4 regions of the Pseudomonas sp. MH9.3 genome follow, and region 1 is predicted to be linked to each of the others. Evidence: predicted binding sites of a transcription regulator. Region 1 holds the regulator's gene; each other region holds the start of a gene.

Region 1 (4,162 bases):
GAAGGCGCCGCCCGCGAGTTCTGCGAGCTGATCCTGCGTGCCCAGGGCCGCCTTGAAGCGGCCCACGCCGCCTACCTATAGAGCGTTTTATGCTGAGCAAAAAGATTCGCAACTTCCTGTTATTCGGGGTCATTGCCGCGCTGTTCCTCGCGGTAGGCTACTGGAATATCAGCCCGGAGCGCTTTCTCGACCAGCCTGTTGCGCAGGTTGACGAAGGGGTTATCGACTATTACGCAACCAACGCCTACAGCGTGCAGTTTCTGCCCGATGGCAAGGTGCAGTACGAGATGACATCGGACAAGGTCGAGCATTTGAAGGCTTCCGAAGTCACGCTGCTGACCAACCCGGACCTGAATCTGTACCGTGGCACCGAGTTCCCGTGGCACGTGACCAGCAAGCGTGGCGAGGTCAACCCGGACGGCACCGAGGTGGAACTGATCGACTCGGTGCGCGTCGCACGAACTGACGCGCAGAACCGCGACACCATCATTACCAGCAGTCGCATGACCGTATTCCCACAAAGGCAATATGCGCAGACCGAGCAAGACGTTAGAATCGACGGCGCTGGCGGTGTATCGACTGGCAAGGGAATGAAAGCGTATTTGAAAGAAAGCAGGATACACCTGCTATCGAACGTAAGAGGACAGTATGAGGCTCGTTAAAACTCTCCCTATTTTGCTCGGTCTGGGCGCAGCACTGGGAAGCGTGAGCGCCTGGGCTCTGCCGAACGATAGCCAGCAACCGATCCACATCTCGGCTGACGATGCTCAGCTCGATGACAAGCAAGGCGTCGCAACCTACACCGGCGGCGTCATCATCACCCAGGGCTCGATGAAGATCACCGGCAACACGGTGACCCTCACCCGCACCCCGGCTGGCGACATCGACGTGGTGACGTCGGTGGGTAACCTGGCCTACTTCGAGCAGAAGCAGGCCCCTGCCGATACCGGCCCGATGAAGGGCTACGGCAAGACCATCCAGTATCACGCCCAGCAGAATCGCATCGTGCTGATCGACCAGGCCAAGGTGCTGAGCCCCGATGGCAACTCCACGGAAGGTGAAAAAATCACCTATGACACCGTGAAGCAGATCGCCAACGCCGGTCGCGCCAATGGCTCCAAGGTCACTGCACCCCGTCCGCGAATCGACATGGTTATCCAGCCGAAGAAGAAGGCCGAGTAATGGCAACCCTGAAAGCCCAGCATCTGGCCAAGGCCTACAAAAGCCGTCAGGTCGTGCGCGACGTCAGCCTGTCGATCGACAGCGGCCAGATCGTCGGCTTGCTCGGCCCCAACGGCGCCGGCAAGACCACCTGCTTCTACATGATCGTGGGCCTCGTCCAGGCCGACCAGGGGCGTGTGCTGATCGACGACCTCGACGTCAGCCACCAGCCCATGCACGGTCGCGCACGCGCCGGTATCGGCTATCTGCCACAGGAAGCGTCGATTTTCCGCAAGCTGTCGGTTGCCGACAACATCATGGCGATCCTCGAGACCCGCAAGGAACTCGACCGCGACGGCCGCCGTCAGGAGCTGGAAAGCCTGCTGCAGGAATTCCACATCAACCACATTCGCGACAACCTCGGCATGAGTCTGTCCGGTGGTGAGCGTCGCCGCGTGGAAATCGCCCGCGCCCTGGCGACGGCACCCAAGTTCATCCTGCTGGACGAACCGTTTGCCGGCGTCGACCCGATTTCGGTCGGCGACATCAAGCAGATCATCCATCATCTCAAGGCCAAGGGTATCGGTGTGCTGATCACCGACCACAACGTCCGTGAGACCCTCGATATCTGCGAGACCGCCTATATCGTCAACGATGGCCAACTGATCGCCGAAGGCGATTCGGCGACTATCCTGGCCAACGAACTGGTCAAGGAAGTGTACCTGGGTCACGAGTTCCGCCTGTAGACACGGTGGTATCAGGGCGTTCGCCGACGAGCGCGCGAGTCAATGAAAACTTCAGTATTTTTATTGTCATCGCGCTCTAGGCAAAGCACCTGATATCAGGCATATAATTTGCTTATGTTTGGCGCTCGCGCGCCCTGTCGTGGATGGCGCATTGCGCCGGCGAATAAGGTGTTAAGCCCCTGCCATGAAACCATCGCTAGTCCTGAGAATGGGCCAGCAGCTGACGATGACACCGCAGCTGCAACAGGCCATCCGCCTGCTCCAATTGTCGACCCTGGACCTGCAACAGGAAATCCAGGAGGCCCTGGAGTCCAATCCGATGCTCGAACGCCAGGAAGAAGGCGACGACTTCGATAATGCAGACCCACTGGCCGACAACATCGAGCAAAAACCCAACCCGGACGTGCAGGAACCCTCCTATCAGGAAACTGCCCCCACGGTGGACAACCTCGAGGAAGGCGACTGGAACGAACGCATTCCCAACGAACTGCCCGTGGACACCGCCTGGGAAGATGTCTACCAGACCAGCGCGAGCAGCTTGCCCAGCAATGATGATGACGAGTGGGACTTCACCACCCGCACCTCCGTCGGCGAGAGCCTGCAAAGCCACCTGCTGTGGCAGCTGAACCTGGCGCCGATGTCCGACACTGATCGCCTGATCGCCGTCACCCTGATCGACTGCATCAACAACCAGGGCTATCTGGACGAGACGCTCGACGAAATTCTGGAGGCTTTCGACCCCGAACTGGATATCGAGCTGGACGAGATTGAAGCCGTCCTGCACCGTATCCAGCAGTTCGAGCCCGCCGGTATCGGTGCGCGCAACCTCAGTGAATGCCTGCTGCTGCAATTGCGTCAATTGCCCGCCAGGACGCCATGGCTCGCTGAAGCCCAGCGCCTGGTTACCGACTACATCGACCTGTTGGGCAGCCGTGACTATAGCCAGCTGATGCGTCGCATGAAGCTCAAGGAAGATGAACTGCGCCAGGTCATCGAGCTGGTGCAGAGCCTCAACCCGAGGCCGGGCTCGCAGATCGAATCCAGCGAAGCCGAATACGTGGTCCCCGACGTGATCGTCCGCAAGGACAACGAGCGCTGGCTGGTGGAGTTGAACCAGGAATCCGTGCCGCGCCTGCGGGTCAACCCGCAGTACGCCGGCTTTGTGCGCCGCGCCGACACCAGTGCCGACAACACCTTCATGCGCAACCAGTTGCAGGAAGCCCGCTGGTTCATCAAGAGCCTGCAAAGCCGCAACGAAACCCTGATGAAAGTGGCCACCCAGATCGTCGAGCATCAGCGCGGCTTCCTGGAGTACGGCGACGAAGCGATGAAACCGCTGGTGCTGCACGATATCGCGGAAGCGGTGGGCATGCACGAATCGACGATTTCGCGGGTCACCACACAGAAATTCATGCATACCCCGCGGGGTATATATGAGCTGAAATACTTTTTCTCCAGCCACGTCAGCACCTCCGAAGGCGGCGAATGCTCGTCCACGGCGATTCGCGCAATCATCAAAAAACTGGTTGCCGCGGAAAATCAGAAAAAGCCATTGAGTGACAGTAAGATCGCTGGTTTACTGGAGGCACAAGGCATTCAGGTCGCCCGTCGAACCGTCGCCAAGTATCGCGAATCCCTTGGGATTGCGCCTTCCAGCGAGCGTAAGCGGTTGATGTGACGGGCGGGCCACAGCGTTCCAGTGGCAGGCGCTTTTCGCCTGTCGCTTTATGCACTGGCAACGAAGGAGAAGCTGTATGCAAGTCAACATCAGTGGACACCAGCTGGAAGTCACCAAGCCCCTGCGTGAATACACCGAGAGCAAGCTGAACAAGCTTGCGGGGCATTTCGACAAGATCACCAATGTGCAGGTCATCATGGAGGTCGACAAGCTCAAGCAGAAAATCGAAGCCACCCTGCACGTACCGAATGCCAAGCTCGTCGCCAATGCGGAACACGAAGACATGTACGCGGCGATTGACTCGCTCTACGACAAGCTCGACCGCCAACTCATAAAGCATAAGGAAAAGAATCTGCACCTGATGCAAGGTACAGGTCGTTAACTCCCCCCCATGATCCGACTTGAAACCATCCTGACCCCCGGCCGTTCCCTGGTGAACGCGCCGGGAGGCAGTAAGAAAAAAGCCCTCGAACACATTGCCAACCTGATCAGCCGGGAAGTGCCCGAGCTGGATGAGCAGGTCGTGTTCAAGGCCCTGATCGACCGTGAAAAACTGGGCTCCACCGGTTTTGGCAAC
Region 2 (4,162 bases), 2.5 Mb from region 1:
TGAACGGCTTGGCCACCTGGTCGATCACAACCTCCGAGGAGTTCAGGTTACTGGCCGAATCGACTTTGCTGGAGGCTTTGGGCGGCAGGTTCGACAGGTTCAGTTGCAGGTCGGTCAGGCCGCCCTTGATGATCTTGCCGTTGTCATCCGCGGCATAACCTTGCAGGCGCGAGGTGCCGGTGTTGTTGGTGATGTAGCCGTCCTTGTCGGCACGGAAGGCGCCACTGCGGGTGTATTGCAAGGCACCGTCGCTGCCCTTCTGGATGAAGAAGCCGCCGCCCTGGATCGCCATGTCCAGGATGCCACCGCTGCCGTTCACGTCACCCTGGGTGAACTGCTGGGATACCGCCGCCAGGTTCACGCCGTTGCCGATGCTGTTCTGGCCGGTGCCCAGCTTGGACGCCGCGTAGATGTCGGCGAACTCCGCACGGGACGACTTGAAGCCCGTGGTCGCAACGTTGGCGATGTTGTTGCCGGTCACGTCCAGTTGTTTGTTGGCCGCATAGAGGCCGCTAAGGCCGATGTTAAAAGACATGTATTTCTCCTTGCACCGTAGTTAGCGGGCTCTATAAACCGATGGTCTGGATTTGCGACTGCTTGATACTGCTTCCGCCTGCCAGGTTGAGCAGCATTTCGCCGCCGGTCTGGCTCAGGGTCACGCTGGTCACCGTTGCCGGCAGCGAGGTGGCCAGGGCGACGGAATCGCCCGCGTCATTCTTGGTGGTGGCCGTGAACGTGTAAGTCCCCGCAGCCGCAACCTCACCCTTGTCGTTCTTGCCGTCCCAGATAAAGCTCTGGGAACCGGCGCTTTGAGCGCCCATGTCGAGGGTGCGCACGGTGTTGCCGTCCTTGTCGGTGATCTTGACCGCGACATTGCCCACCGACGCCAGCACATTCACGGAGCCGGTCATGCTCTTGCTGGTATCGACCAGCGTCTTGTCGGTCTGGGTGATCACCGAACGGCCCACCAGCGAAGACGCTTGCAGCGCCTGCGACGAGGTGACGTTGGTGGAAATCGCCTTGACCGAGTCGTTCAGGTTGTTGATGCCTTCAAGGCTGCTGAACTGTGCCAGTTGGGCCACAAACGCACCGTTGTCCTGCGGCGACAAGGGGTCCTGGTTTTTCAACTGGGTTACCAGCAGTTTCAGGAAAGCATCCTTGCCCATTGCCTGGCTGCCCGTCGCGCCTGCGGCGGCGTCAGTGAGGCTGGTGTTGTCCTGAGCGGTCTTGACCTTGGAATTGAAAAGGTCCTGGACTGCCGAGTTGTTTGACGTATCAACGATGGCCATTAGTTGGCGCCCCTTATCACTGACCCAGGGTCAGGACCTTCTGCATCATGGTTTTGGCGGTGTTCATCATTTCCGCGTTGGTCTGGAACGAGCGACTGGCCGAGATCATGTCCGCCATTTCCTCGACCACGTTGACGTTGGGGTAGTAGACATAACCCTTTTCGTTCGCCGCAGGATGGTTGGGCTCGTAACGCGCCTCGAGGTTGCTCTGGTCCTCGACCACACCCAGCACTTGCACGCCGGAGCCTGCATTGCCCTGATCCTGGAACAACGAATCGCTGCCGCCGCTCTGCCCACCCTGGAACATGGTGGCGAACACCGGGTGGCGAGCGCGGTAGGTCTGGTCAATGCTCGAAGACACGGTCTCGGCGTTGGCGATGTTACTGGCCACGGTGTTGAGGCGCGTGGTCTGGGCGCTCATGCCGCTACCGGCAATATTGAAAACACTGGACAGGGACATGGCTTACTCTCCACGCAGGGCTGACATCAGCCCTTTGAATTTGCTGTTGAGCAGGGTGAAGCTGGCCTGGAAGTTCACCGAGTTCTCGGCGTAGTTCGACTGTTCCAACTGAGCATCGACGGTGTTCTGGTCGATCGACGGCTGCATCGGCGTGCGATACAGCAACGACTCATCACCACTGCTCAGGCCTTGCGCTTCAATATGACGGCTGTTGGTCATGTTCAAGGCGAAGGTGCCGTTCTGGGTCTTGTCCTGCTGTGCGGCGAGCACGGCGGAGAAGTCCAGGTCCCGAGCCTTGTAGTTCGGGGTATCGGCGTTGGCAATGTTGTTGGCCAGGACTTCGGCACGCTTTGCGCGAAAGCCCAGGGCTTGTTCGTGAATACCGAGCGCTTTATCGAAGCTGATGCTCATGGCGGAAACCTTTAGGCTGACCTGCTGTTCGTAACAAGGTCATAGCAAGGCGCATGCCAATGTGCGCAAGGCCCGTAATTCAAGGGTTTGCGGGGACAGGTCCGGCGGCAATGCCAGAAAAGCGGCAACCGGCTTCCGCGTGGCGCCAGTAAAGCGGCAACGGCGCTTGCCGCTTTACGCAGGGACGGCCACCCGTCAATACCCTCACTGAGTGGGCAGGAAGACACCACCGTTGGTCTTGACTGTCATTTCTGACAGTTGCGGTATCTGTCGCCTGGAGGCCTTATTCGGCGACCCCCTTAATGTGTGCCGCAGAGGTTTGAAATGTTGATTATCCCGCTGCCAAGATTCAACGAGCAAAACTCAGCACCCACCCCTGCGGAGCTGAACACCCAACTTATTACCGGTCATTCCGCTGGACTGACTGCCGATTTCCCGGTTGAAAAGGACGACAGGGTCTTTCTGACCCTGAGCAGTACTGTGCGTGGTGGCGAGTTCAACCAGAGCTTTCAGATTGCCCAAAGCGCGCCCAAACTCGAATTTCTGATCCCTAAAAGTTTTGTAGAAGTCAGCGCAGGCACCCTCGTGCATCTGCTGCTGTCCATCAACCGCGCAAGGCTGCTCTCGGCTGCGCCAACCGCGCGAGTATTTATCAATCCCCTGCCCATCATCGTGCCGCCTCCTGCCACCGTATGGGATTTCAGCGATAACACGCTTCAAGGCTGGGTACCCCAGGGGCCCTACGTGGGCGGATTACTGCACGTTATTAACAGCAGCGTGGTGGTGGACCTGCTCATCAGCCAGCCGGTCAGCGCTCACATCATCACGCGTGCAGTACCGGTGACTGCGGGGCGCACTTACGATTTCAGCTTCGAGGTCATTGGCGGCTCTGCTGTCAGCGATGGCTCGGCCTTGTGCATGACGATGAACGGCAGCCGGATTGGCACTGACGTAAAAAACATTACCCAGGCCCAACCACAGACCGGAACCGGGTCATTCACCGCCACCGCGACGACCAGCGTGCGGCTGGGCATTTTCAACCAGACGGTGCCCAGGGGGGCTCATCGCCTGTCCCTGAGCAATATCCGCATGACGCTCAGGCCCTGAGTACGGTTGGCTGAAGGGTCTCGTTTGCTGCGCGCATAAAAAACGGGAGGCCTTTGCAGAGCCTCCCGTTTTTTCAAGTGAACATCACTTGGCCTGGTAAATAATCCCGGGACTGCATTGCACCATCTGGTAATGATCCGGCAGACCGTTGAGTGCCTCCGAAGCACCGAGGAACAGATAGCCGCCGCGCTTGAGGGTGCCGTGGATGCGCAACAGAATGTCTTTCTTTACCTCGGCCGAGAAGTAGATCAGCACGTTGCGGCAAAACACCATGTCGAACTTGCCCAGGCTGGCGTAGCTGTCGAGCAGGTTGAACGAGCGAAACTCCACTCGGCTCTTGATCGGCGCCTTGACCGCCCAGCGTCCCGCGCCCTTGGGGTCGAAGAAACGCTGCAGCCGCTCCGGCGACAGGCCCCGGCCCAGGGCCAGACTGTCGTACTCACCGGTCTTGCAGTTGTTGAGCATGGTGCCGGACAGGTCGGTGGCGACGATCTGCGCACCGGCTTTCAACTGGCCGATATTGGTTCTTTCGAACTCATCGATGGCCATCGAGATCGAGTAGGGCTCCTGCCCCGACGAGCAGGCGGCCGACCAGATACGCAGACGCTGACCCGGGCTGGCCTTGATGGCCTCCGGCAGTACTTTGTTCTTGAGTACCTCGAACGGGTAGGTATCGCGAAACCACAGGGTTTCGTTGGTGGTCATGGCATCGACCACCATTTCCTTGAGCCCGCTGCGCGGTTGGCCCTGGATGCGCTGCACCAACTCGCCCAGCGACTTGATACCCTGCAGCTCCATCAACTTGTTGAGGCGGCTGGATACCAGATATTGCTTGTTTTCACCGAGCAATATGCCACAGGCCTTTTCCAGGAAGACCCGGAACTGTTCGAAATCC
Region 3 (4,162 bases), 590 kb from region 1:
TTCAGGCTGCCGCACACTTGCGGGATTTCCTTGGCCTCTTCAGGCGGCAGGTCGTACAGGTTTTTGTCGGCGGCGTCGCCAGGGTGGATCTTGTTCTGGATGCCGTCCAGGCCAGCCATGACCAGCGCAGCGAAGGCCAGGTACGGGTTGGCTGCCGGATCCGGGAAACGTGCTTCGATACGGCGAGCGCGCGGGCTGGACACGTAAGGAATACGGATCGAGGCCGAACGGTTACGGGCCGAGTAGGCCAGCATCACCGGCGCTTCGAAACCTGGGACCAGACGCTTGTAGGAGTTGGTCGACGGGTTGGTGAAGCCGTTCAGGGCCTTGCCGTGCTTGATGATGCCGCCGATGAAGTACAGGGCGGTGTCGGACAGGCCGGCATAGCCTTCGCCAGCGAAGGTGTTCTTGCCATCTTTGGCGATGGACAGGTGAACGTGCATGCCCGAACCGTTATCGCCGTACAGAGGCTTTGGCATGAAGGTCGCGGTACGGCCGTAGGCAACGGCGGTGTTGTGTACGCAGTATTTCAGGGTCTGAACTTCGTCAGCCTTGGCTACCAGGGTGTTGAACTTCACACCGATTTCGTTCTGGCCGGCAGTGGCCACTTCGTGGTGATGCACTTCGATGACCAGGCCCATGTCTTCCATGGCGTTGCACATGGAGGTACGGATTTCGTGGTCGTGGTCGAACGGTGGCACCGGGAAGTAGCCGCCTTTGATGCCTGGACGGTGGCCATGGTTGCCGCCTTCCACGTCCTGGTCGGACATCCAGGAGCCTTGCTCGGAGTAGATTTTGAACATGGAGCCGGAGATGTCGGACTTGAACTTCACTTGGTCGAAGATGAAGAACTCTGGCTCCGGGCCCACGAATACGGTGTCACCGATACCGGTCGACTTCAGGTATTCCTCGGCACGCTTGGCGATCGCACGCGGGTCGCGGTCGTAGCCTTGCATGGTCGAAGGCTCGATCACGTCGCATACCAGGATCAGGGTAGGCTCTTCGGTGAACGGGTCGAGTACGGCAGTGCTGTCGTCCGGCATCAGGATCATGTCGGAAGCTTCGATGCCTTTCCAGCCAGCAATGGAGGAACCGTCGAACATTTTGCCTTCTTCGAAGAAAGCATCATCCAGCGCGTCGCGAGCCGGCATGGTCACGTGGTGCTGAGTGCCTTTTGTGTCCGTGAAGCGCAGATCAATCCATTTAACGTCATGATCTTTGATGAGTTGAACCGACTTCGACATGGTGTCCTCCGGGTGGCTTCGGGCTGGGGTAGTGGAGTTAGCCCTTAGAATGTGGGTGATGCCGGCGCGGATAGTCCGCCATGGCAACCTGCCTCACAAGAGAGCAAATTGCATGCCAGTGCGCCAACATGGGTTTTGTGCTCCAAATGCGACCCTATAAAGGTGCATAACGACAAATGGCAAAAAGATGCGCACTGCAATGTAGCGTTGCCCGATGAAAATGCACGCATTTAGTGCGCGTCAAGTGCAGTGCATATTAACTGGTTAAACCTTGAGCGATTTCCGCTATAATCCGCGCCCCCCTTTTTCAGCAGGCCCGGCACGCGCTGTTTCCATGAAATTAATCGTAAAAGTCTTCCCTGAAATCACCATCAAGAGCCGACCGGTACGGATGCGTTTCATCCGTCAGTTGGCCAAGAACATCCGTGCCGTGCTCCGCGATCTGGACCCGGCTGTGGTGGTCAACGGTGTGTGGGACAACCTCGAGCTGGAAACCCGCCTGACCGACGCCAAAGCCCTGAAGGACATGACCGAGCGCCTGAGCTGCATGCCGGGCATCGCGCATTTCCTGCAGGTGGACGAGTACCCGCTGGGCGACTTCGATGACATCACCGAGAAGTGCAAACTGCACTTTGGCGATGAGCTGGAAGGCAGGATTTTTTCGGTACGCTGCAAGCGCGCCGGCAAGCATCCGTTCAGCTCCATGGATGTGGAGAAATACGTCGGCAGCAAGCTGCGTCGCGAGTGCGGCGCGGCCGGAATCTCCCTCAAAGCGCCGCAAATTGAAGTGCGCATGGAGATTCGCGACCAACGGTTGTTTGTGATCCACAGCCAGCACAACAGCATCGGCGGCTACCCGCTGGGCGCCCTGGAACAGACCCTGGTGCTCATGTCCGGTGGTTTCGACTCCACGGTGGCGGCCTACCAGATCATGCGCCGCGGCCTGATGAGCCACTTCTGCTTCTTTAACCTGGGCGGGCGTGCACACGAATTGGGCGTGATGGAAGTCGCGCACTTTATCTGGAAGAAGTACGGCAGCTCCCAGCGCGTGCTGTTTGTGAGCGTGCCGTTTGAGGAAGTGCTGGGCGAAATTCTCGCTAAAGTCGATAACAGTCATATGGGCGTGGTTTTGAAGCGTATGATGTTGCGCGCTGCGTCCCGCATTGCCGATCAGTTGCAGATCGACGCGCTGGTGACCGGCGAAGCGATCTCCCAGGTGGCCAGCCAGACGCTGCCCAACCTGTCGCTGATCGACTGCGTGACCGAGAAGCTGGTGTTGCGCCCGCTGATCGCCAGCCACAAGCAGGACATCATCGACCTGGCCGAAGAAATCGGCACCGCCGATTTCGCCAAGCATATGCCGGAATACTGCGGGGTCATCTCGGTGAACCCCAAGACCCACGCCAAGCGCAACCGCGTGGAGTATGAAGAACAACAGTTTGATATGGCGGTTCTGGAGCGTGCGCTCGAGAACGCCAAACTGGTCCCGATCGATCGCGTGATCGACGAGTTGGGCCAGGATGTGCAGATCGAAGAAGTCAGCGAAGCCCTGGCCGGTCAGATCGTCGTCGATATCCGTCACCCGGATGCCGCCGAGGATGAGCCGCTGGAAATCGCCGGCATCGACGTACAAACGCTGCCGTTCTATGCATTGAACGCGCGTTTCAAGGAACTGGATAACAGCCGTCAGTACCTGCTGTATTGCGACAAAGGCGTGATGAGTCGCCTGCATGCCCACCATTTGCTCAGTGAGGGGCATGCCAATGTGCGCGTTTATCGACCGAGCTAAGAGCCCGGGGCTGTTTGCCTGTGGCCTGCGTCACCGGCCCCCCGACTCTGCCGTCAAGCTGTAACGGCAAGGCCTGACTCTACTGTTAATCGCTGCCACGACCTGTCAGCACACCGAATCCTCTGATCGAGATACACAAGTGATCGAAAATCTACGTAACATCGCCATCATTGCTCACGTTGACCACGGTAAAACCACCCTGGTAGACAAACTCCTGCGTCAATCCGGCACCCTGGAGCGCAACGAGCTCAACGACGAGCGCGTGATGGACTCCAACGACCAGGAAAAAGAGCGCGGTATTACCATCCTGGCGAAAAACACCGCAATCAACTGGAACGGCTACCACATCAACATCGTGGACACCCCGGGCCACGCCGACTTCGGCGGCGAAGTAGAACGCGTAATGTCGATGGTCGACTCCGTGCTGCTGCTGGTTGACGCTCAAGACGGCCCTATGCCGCAAACCCGTTTCGTGACCAAGAAGGCGTTCGAAGCCGGCCTGCGTCCGATCGTGTGCATCAACAAGGTTGACCGTCCAGGCGCGCGTCCGGACTGGGTTCTGGACCAGATCTTCGACCTGTTCGACAACCTGGGCGCCACCGAAGAACAGCTCGATTTCCAGGTGATCTACGCCTCGGCCCTGAACGGTATTGCTGGTCTTGACCACACCGACATGGCTGAAGACATGACCCCGCTGTACCAGTCGATCGTCGACAACGTACCGCCGCCGAAAGTTGACCGTGAAGGTCCGTTCCAGATGCAAATCTCGGCACTGGACTACAACAGCTTCCTGGGTGTTATCGGCGTTGGCCGTATTGCCCGTGGCAGCGTCAAGCCGAACACCCCGGTTGTGGCTATCGGCGCCGACGGCAAGAAGCGTAATGGTCGTATCCTGAAGCTGATGGGCCACCACGGTCTGCACCGCATCGACGTTGAAGAAGCATTTGCCGGCGACATCGTGTGCGTCAGCGGCATGGACTCGCTGTTCATCTCCGACACCCTGTGCCAGCCGGACACTGTCGAGGCGATGAAGCCTCTGACCGTTGACGAGCCAACCGTTTCGATGACCTTCCAGGTGAACGACTCGCCGTTCTGCGGCAAGGAAGGCAAGTTCGTGACCTCCCGTAAC
Region 4 (4,162 bases), 1.9 Mb from region 1:
TGCGACGAGTTGACGATCAGCGAGCCTTCACGCAGCGCCACCCGCGTGAGACCACCGGGCACCAGACGGGTTTCCTTGCCCGAGAGGACAAAGGGGCGCAAGTCGATATGCCGGGGCGCAATGCCGTTTTCGACGAACGTGGGGCAGGTGGACAGGCTCAGGGTCGGCTGGGCGATGTAGGCATGGGGGCGCGCCTTGATGCGTTGGCGGAAGTCCTCGATCTCGGCGGTCGTGGACGCGGGGCCCACCAGCATGCCGTAGCCGCCGGAACCCTGGGTTTCCTTGACCACCAGCTCGCCGAGGTTGGCCAGCACGTGGGACAGTTCATCAGGCTTGCGGCACTGGAAGGTCGGCACGTTCTGCAGGATCGGTTCTTCGTCCAGGTAAAACTTGATCATCGCCGGCACGTAGGGGTAGATCGACTTGTCGTCGGCCACGCCGGTACCGATGGCGTTGGCCAGCACCACGTTGCCCGCGCAATAGGCGGCCACCAGGCCGGGCACGCCGAGCATGGATTCGGCGTTGAACGCCTGCGGGTCGAGGAACGCGTCGTCGATGCGGCGGTAAATCACGTCGACGGCCTTGGGCCCGTCGGTGGTGCGCATGAATACCTTGAGGTCGTGCACGAACAAGTCGGCGCCTTCCACCAGTTCCACGCCCATTTCCCGCGCCAGAAAGGCATGCTCGAAAAACGCACTGTTGAAGCGGCCGGGGGTCAGCACCACCACATTCGGGTTGTCGAGGCGGCTGGAACTCTTGAGGGTCTTGAGCAGCAGGTTGGGGTAGTGGTCCACCGGCGCGATGCGCTGTCTGGCGAACACTTCGGGGAACAGGCGCATCATCATCTTGCGGTCTTCGAGCATGTAGCTCACGCCGCTGGGGGTGCGCAGGTTGTCTTCGAGCACGTAGTAGGTGCCGTCGCCGTCGCGCACCAGGTCGACGCCGGAGATGTGCGAGTAGATGCCGCGGTGCAGGTCTAGCCCGACCATTGCCTTTTGATAGCCTTCGTTGCCCAGCACCTGTTCCGCCGGAATGATGCCGGCCTTGATGATGCGCTGGTCGTGGTAGATGTCGGCGAGGAACATGTTCAGCGCATTGACGCGCTGGATACAGCCGCGCTCGATCACGCTCCACTCGCTGGCGGGAATGCTGCGCGGGATGATGTCGAAGGGGATCAGGCGCTCGGTGTCCTGTTCATCGCCGTACAGGGTGAACGTGATGCCGGCGCGGTGAAACAGCAAATCTGCCTCGCGGCGACGCTGGGCCAGCAGTTCCGGCGGCGTATTGGCCAGCCAGCGCGAGAAATCCTGGTAATGCGCACGGCACTCGCCGTTCGCGTCATTCATTTCGTCAAAGAAAGATCGAGCCATTCCGATACCTTGTCAGTGCCCAGGGGTGCATGGGTGGCACTGCCGCTTTTAAAAACGCATTTTTTATATGAGCCCGTGGCGCAGGGTGCCAACAGGCCTGGTCCTTTCTTTCTGGTGGGGGGGCTCTGGGTCGGGGGGTAACGCTTGCTCCTGTTTACGGGCAGATGAAAGGGTTAAGCAATGCATGTGCCGAAATGGCCTTCAGGCGCCGATTACTTGTGGCGAGCGGGCTCGCCCTTTAAGCGCAGATTCCCTGTGGCGAGCAGGCTTGTCCTGCGTTGGGCTGCGCAGCAGCCCCAAAGCCAGGCGCTGAGCCGTATCAGGCACACCGCGTTTTGCTCGATTGGGGGCGCTTCGCACCCCAACGCGGGGCAAGCCCGCTCGCCACGGTGCCCCGTTCGCCACGATAGGGCGTTCCACCTCAGATCGCTCGCGCAGTGCTCTTTAATGGTGCGTAACTAACTTGAACTTCGCCCACGCTCGATTCTTCTAATTGGCATTCGACAATCTGCGGAGTACCGTCGTGCCAACCATCATCTCGCCCGATACCCCGGAATCGGCCCTGACCGACCACAGCGAGCACAACGCCAAGATCTTCGGTTCGCCCAAGGACCGGCTGGACTTCTACCGCCGAGAAATCCAGTACGAAACCACCATCCTCGCCAACCGCACCGATGCCTACCTCACCGCGCAGTCATTCCTGGTGATCGCCTTCGTCTCCGGCATGGGCAACCTCAATCCGGAGTGGGGCAAGCTGTTTACCCTGGTGGTGCCGGTGTTCCTGGTGGCGCTGGGTATTTTGAGTTCGCTGAATGCCTGGCCCGGTATTCGCGCGGCGTATGAAATCATCGACCACTGGCACTACAAACAGAGCGAACTGCTGCGCAGCGAACCGGTGATGGGCATGGCCTACGATGAGTCGCCGCTGTTTTCCGAAATGGAGTCCTCCCACAAGGGCTATCGCAAGTCGCTGTTGTTCTCCATGCGTGCACCCTGGCTGTTCATGGTGTTCTGGTTGGTGCTGGGCATTTATGCGTTCTATATCCAGGTCGACAATCCGATCCGCTGAGCACTCGGAAGGAACTTCGCTCGTCGGCGCGGCGCCTTAGTTTTACGCAGTACAGATTTCCCTCAGACCTGCGAAGAGGTGCCCCATGAACACCAGCGACGACCCGCAAACCAGCAACCGTAACGACCCGGCCATCGATGGCGGCGCGCCGGCCACAGGCAGCGCTGTCAATGCGCCCAAGGATCCAGCGGCTGCCAGCGACCCCAAGGCAAAGGAGAACGAGTTCAGCCCGGATTTCGAACCCGAGCCCGAGCACAAACCTGAAACCGATGCCGATATCGATACTCAGGGCGGCTAGAGGAGAACGTCATGTCAAAAGAACTCGACCTGGAAGACGACCCCAACGATCCGGGCAACGAAGACCCGGGCTCGTTGATGGACGATGCCACCGCGCCGCTCAAGGAGGATGCCACTGTGCCTCTCAACGATCTGGATGACGCGGCAGACGTCGGCAATACTGAGCGTCAGGACTGACCCTTCGCCCTGGCTCGTCGTTCATACCATGCCAGCATTGGCTGGGTACTCAGGCCATGCACGACGATGCTCAGGGCAATCACCGACACGGTAAGGTTCACCGCCACGGCGCTGCTGGTGCCGATCAGCCCATGGTTGAGGGCGTAGAACAGGTAGTAGATGCTGCCGATGCCGCGAATCCCGAACCAACCCATCAGGCCGCGTTGCTGGCGGTCGACCAGGCTGCCCCAGGGCATGGCGAATACGCTGACCGGGCGAATCACGCAAAACAGCAATGCCGCCACCAACAGCGCGCGCCAGTCCCAATGGCTGACCAGCACGATGCCCAAGACGGTCACCAGAAACACTTCCATCGAGCGTTCCACCAGGCTGCCGAACGAGAGCATGTCGCCCATCATCACGCCTGCCGCAATCTGCGTATCGGCCAGTTCACTGACGTCGCCTTGCAGGGCACGCTCCGGCTCCACTTCCAGGTGACCGACCACGGGCAGTGCCAGGTGCTCGGCGGGTGTCCTGGCGTTGCCGGTGGATTTGAGTTCGGCTTGGCGCAGGCCGAGCCCGGCAGCGAACACCGACAGAAAACCGTAGCCACCGATCGCTTCGGCGACCACGTAGGCCAGTGCGATCAGCGCCAGGGTCAGGTAGTCATTGGGCGACAGGGTGCTGTCGTCGTGGGTGATGCGCAGCCACAAGGTGACGCGGCCGATGCCCCGGCCCATCCAGTAACCCACCAGCAACCCGGCTGGCACTGCCCAGATCAGATTCTTCAGGACCCAGCCGCCGAGCCAGTCGCCGTCAAAGCCGCCATGCTGCATGAACAGCAGGCTGAAGATCACGAAGGGGAAGGCCGTGCCGTCGTTCAAACCGGCCTCGCCCGAGAGGCCAAAGCGCAGCGCGTCGTAGTCCTGGGCATTGTTGACCTGTACCAGGCCGGCCAGCACCGGGTCGGTGGGTGCCAGGATTGCCCCCACCAGCAATGACACACCCCACGACAATTGCAGCAGGTAATGCAGCGCCAGGCAGGTGCCGAGGATGGTCAGCAGCATCACCGGCCCGGCCATGCCGAACGCGATGCGCCAGAGGCGATGGCTGAGCGGAAGGCGCAGCTTGAGGCCGCTGACAAACAGCGAAAACAGCACGGCGACTTCGGTCAGGTGTTCCATCCAGCGCGCGGAACCCTTGATGTCCAGGTGCAACAGGTCAACCCCCAGCGGACCAATCGCGACGCCCAGCAACAGGCACACCGCCG

The links. Region 1 encodes sigma-54, which starts transcription at its own class of promoters, with help from an activator protein. Its sites were predicted from a motif close to ANTGGCATNNANNTTGCTNT; they were not measured.
Region 2: flgB (flagellar basal body rod protein FlgB) is a predicted target of sigma-54. The motif match lies at 2,202-2,221, and genes of this name have one in related genera.
Region 3: glnA (type I glutamate--ammonia ligase) is a predicted target of sigma-54. The motif match lies at 1,345-1,364, and genes of this name have one in related genera.
Region 4: RHM60_RS03625 (circularly permuted type 2 ATP-grasp protein) is a predicted target of sigma-54. The motif match lies at 1,545-1,564, and genes of this name have one in related genera.

What each region holds. Positions count from the first base shown of each region.
Region 1 covers NZ_CP133785.1:4,707,408-4,711,569, reverse strand. Annotated here, with positions in the region: gene RHM60_RS20900 (HAD family hydrolase) at 1-81, shown strand, start outside; gene lptC (LPS export ABC transporter periplasmic protein LptC) at 90-662, shown strand; gene lptA (lipopolysaccharide transport periplasmic protein LptA) at 649-1,182, shown strand; gene lptB (LPS export ABC transporter ATP-binding protein) at 1,182-1,907, shown strand; gene RHM60_RS20880 (RNA polymerase factor sigma-54) at 2,092-3,585, shown strand; gene hpf (ribosome hibernation-promoting factor, HPF/YfiA family) at 3,662-3,967, shown strand; gene ptsN (PTS IIA-like nitrogen regulatory protein PtsN) at 3,977-4,162, shown strand, end outside.
Region 2 covers NZ_CP133785.1:2,256,806-2,260,967, forward strand. Annotated here, with positions in the region: gene flgE (flagellar hook protein FlgE) at 1-535, opposite strand, end outside; gene RHM60_RS09690 (flagellar hook assembly protein FlgD) at 567-1,289, opposite strand; gene flgC (flagellar basal body rod protein FlgC) at 1,306-1,749, opposite strand; gene flgB (flagellar basal body rod protein FlgB) at 1,753-2,160, opposite strand; gene RHM60_RS09705 (hypothetical protein) at 2,485-3,267, shown strand; gene cheR (protein-glutamate O-methyltransferase CheR) at 3,352-4,162, opposite strand, start outside.
Region 3 covers NZ_CP133785.1:4,114,570-4,118,731, forward strand. Annotated here, with positions in the region: gene glnA (type I glutamate--ammonia ligase) at 1-1,244, opposite strand, end outside; gene thiI (tRNA uracil 4-sulfurtransferase ThiI) at 1,579-3,033, shown strand; gene typA (translational GTPase TypA) at 3,173-4,162, shown strand, end outside.
Region 4 covers NZ_CP133785.1:920,443-924,604, reverse strand. Annotated here, with positions in the region: gene RHM60_RS03625 (circularly permuted type 2 ATP-grasp protein) at 1-1,370, opposite strand, end outside; gene RHM60_RS03620 (hypothetical protein) at 1,894-2,439, shown strand; gene RHM60_RS03615 (hypothetical protein) at 2,525-2,737, shown strand; gene RHM60_RS03610 (hypothetical protein) at 2,749-2,913, shown strand; gene RHM60_RS03605 (sodium:proton antiporter) at 2,904-4,162, opposite strand, start outside.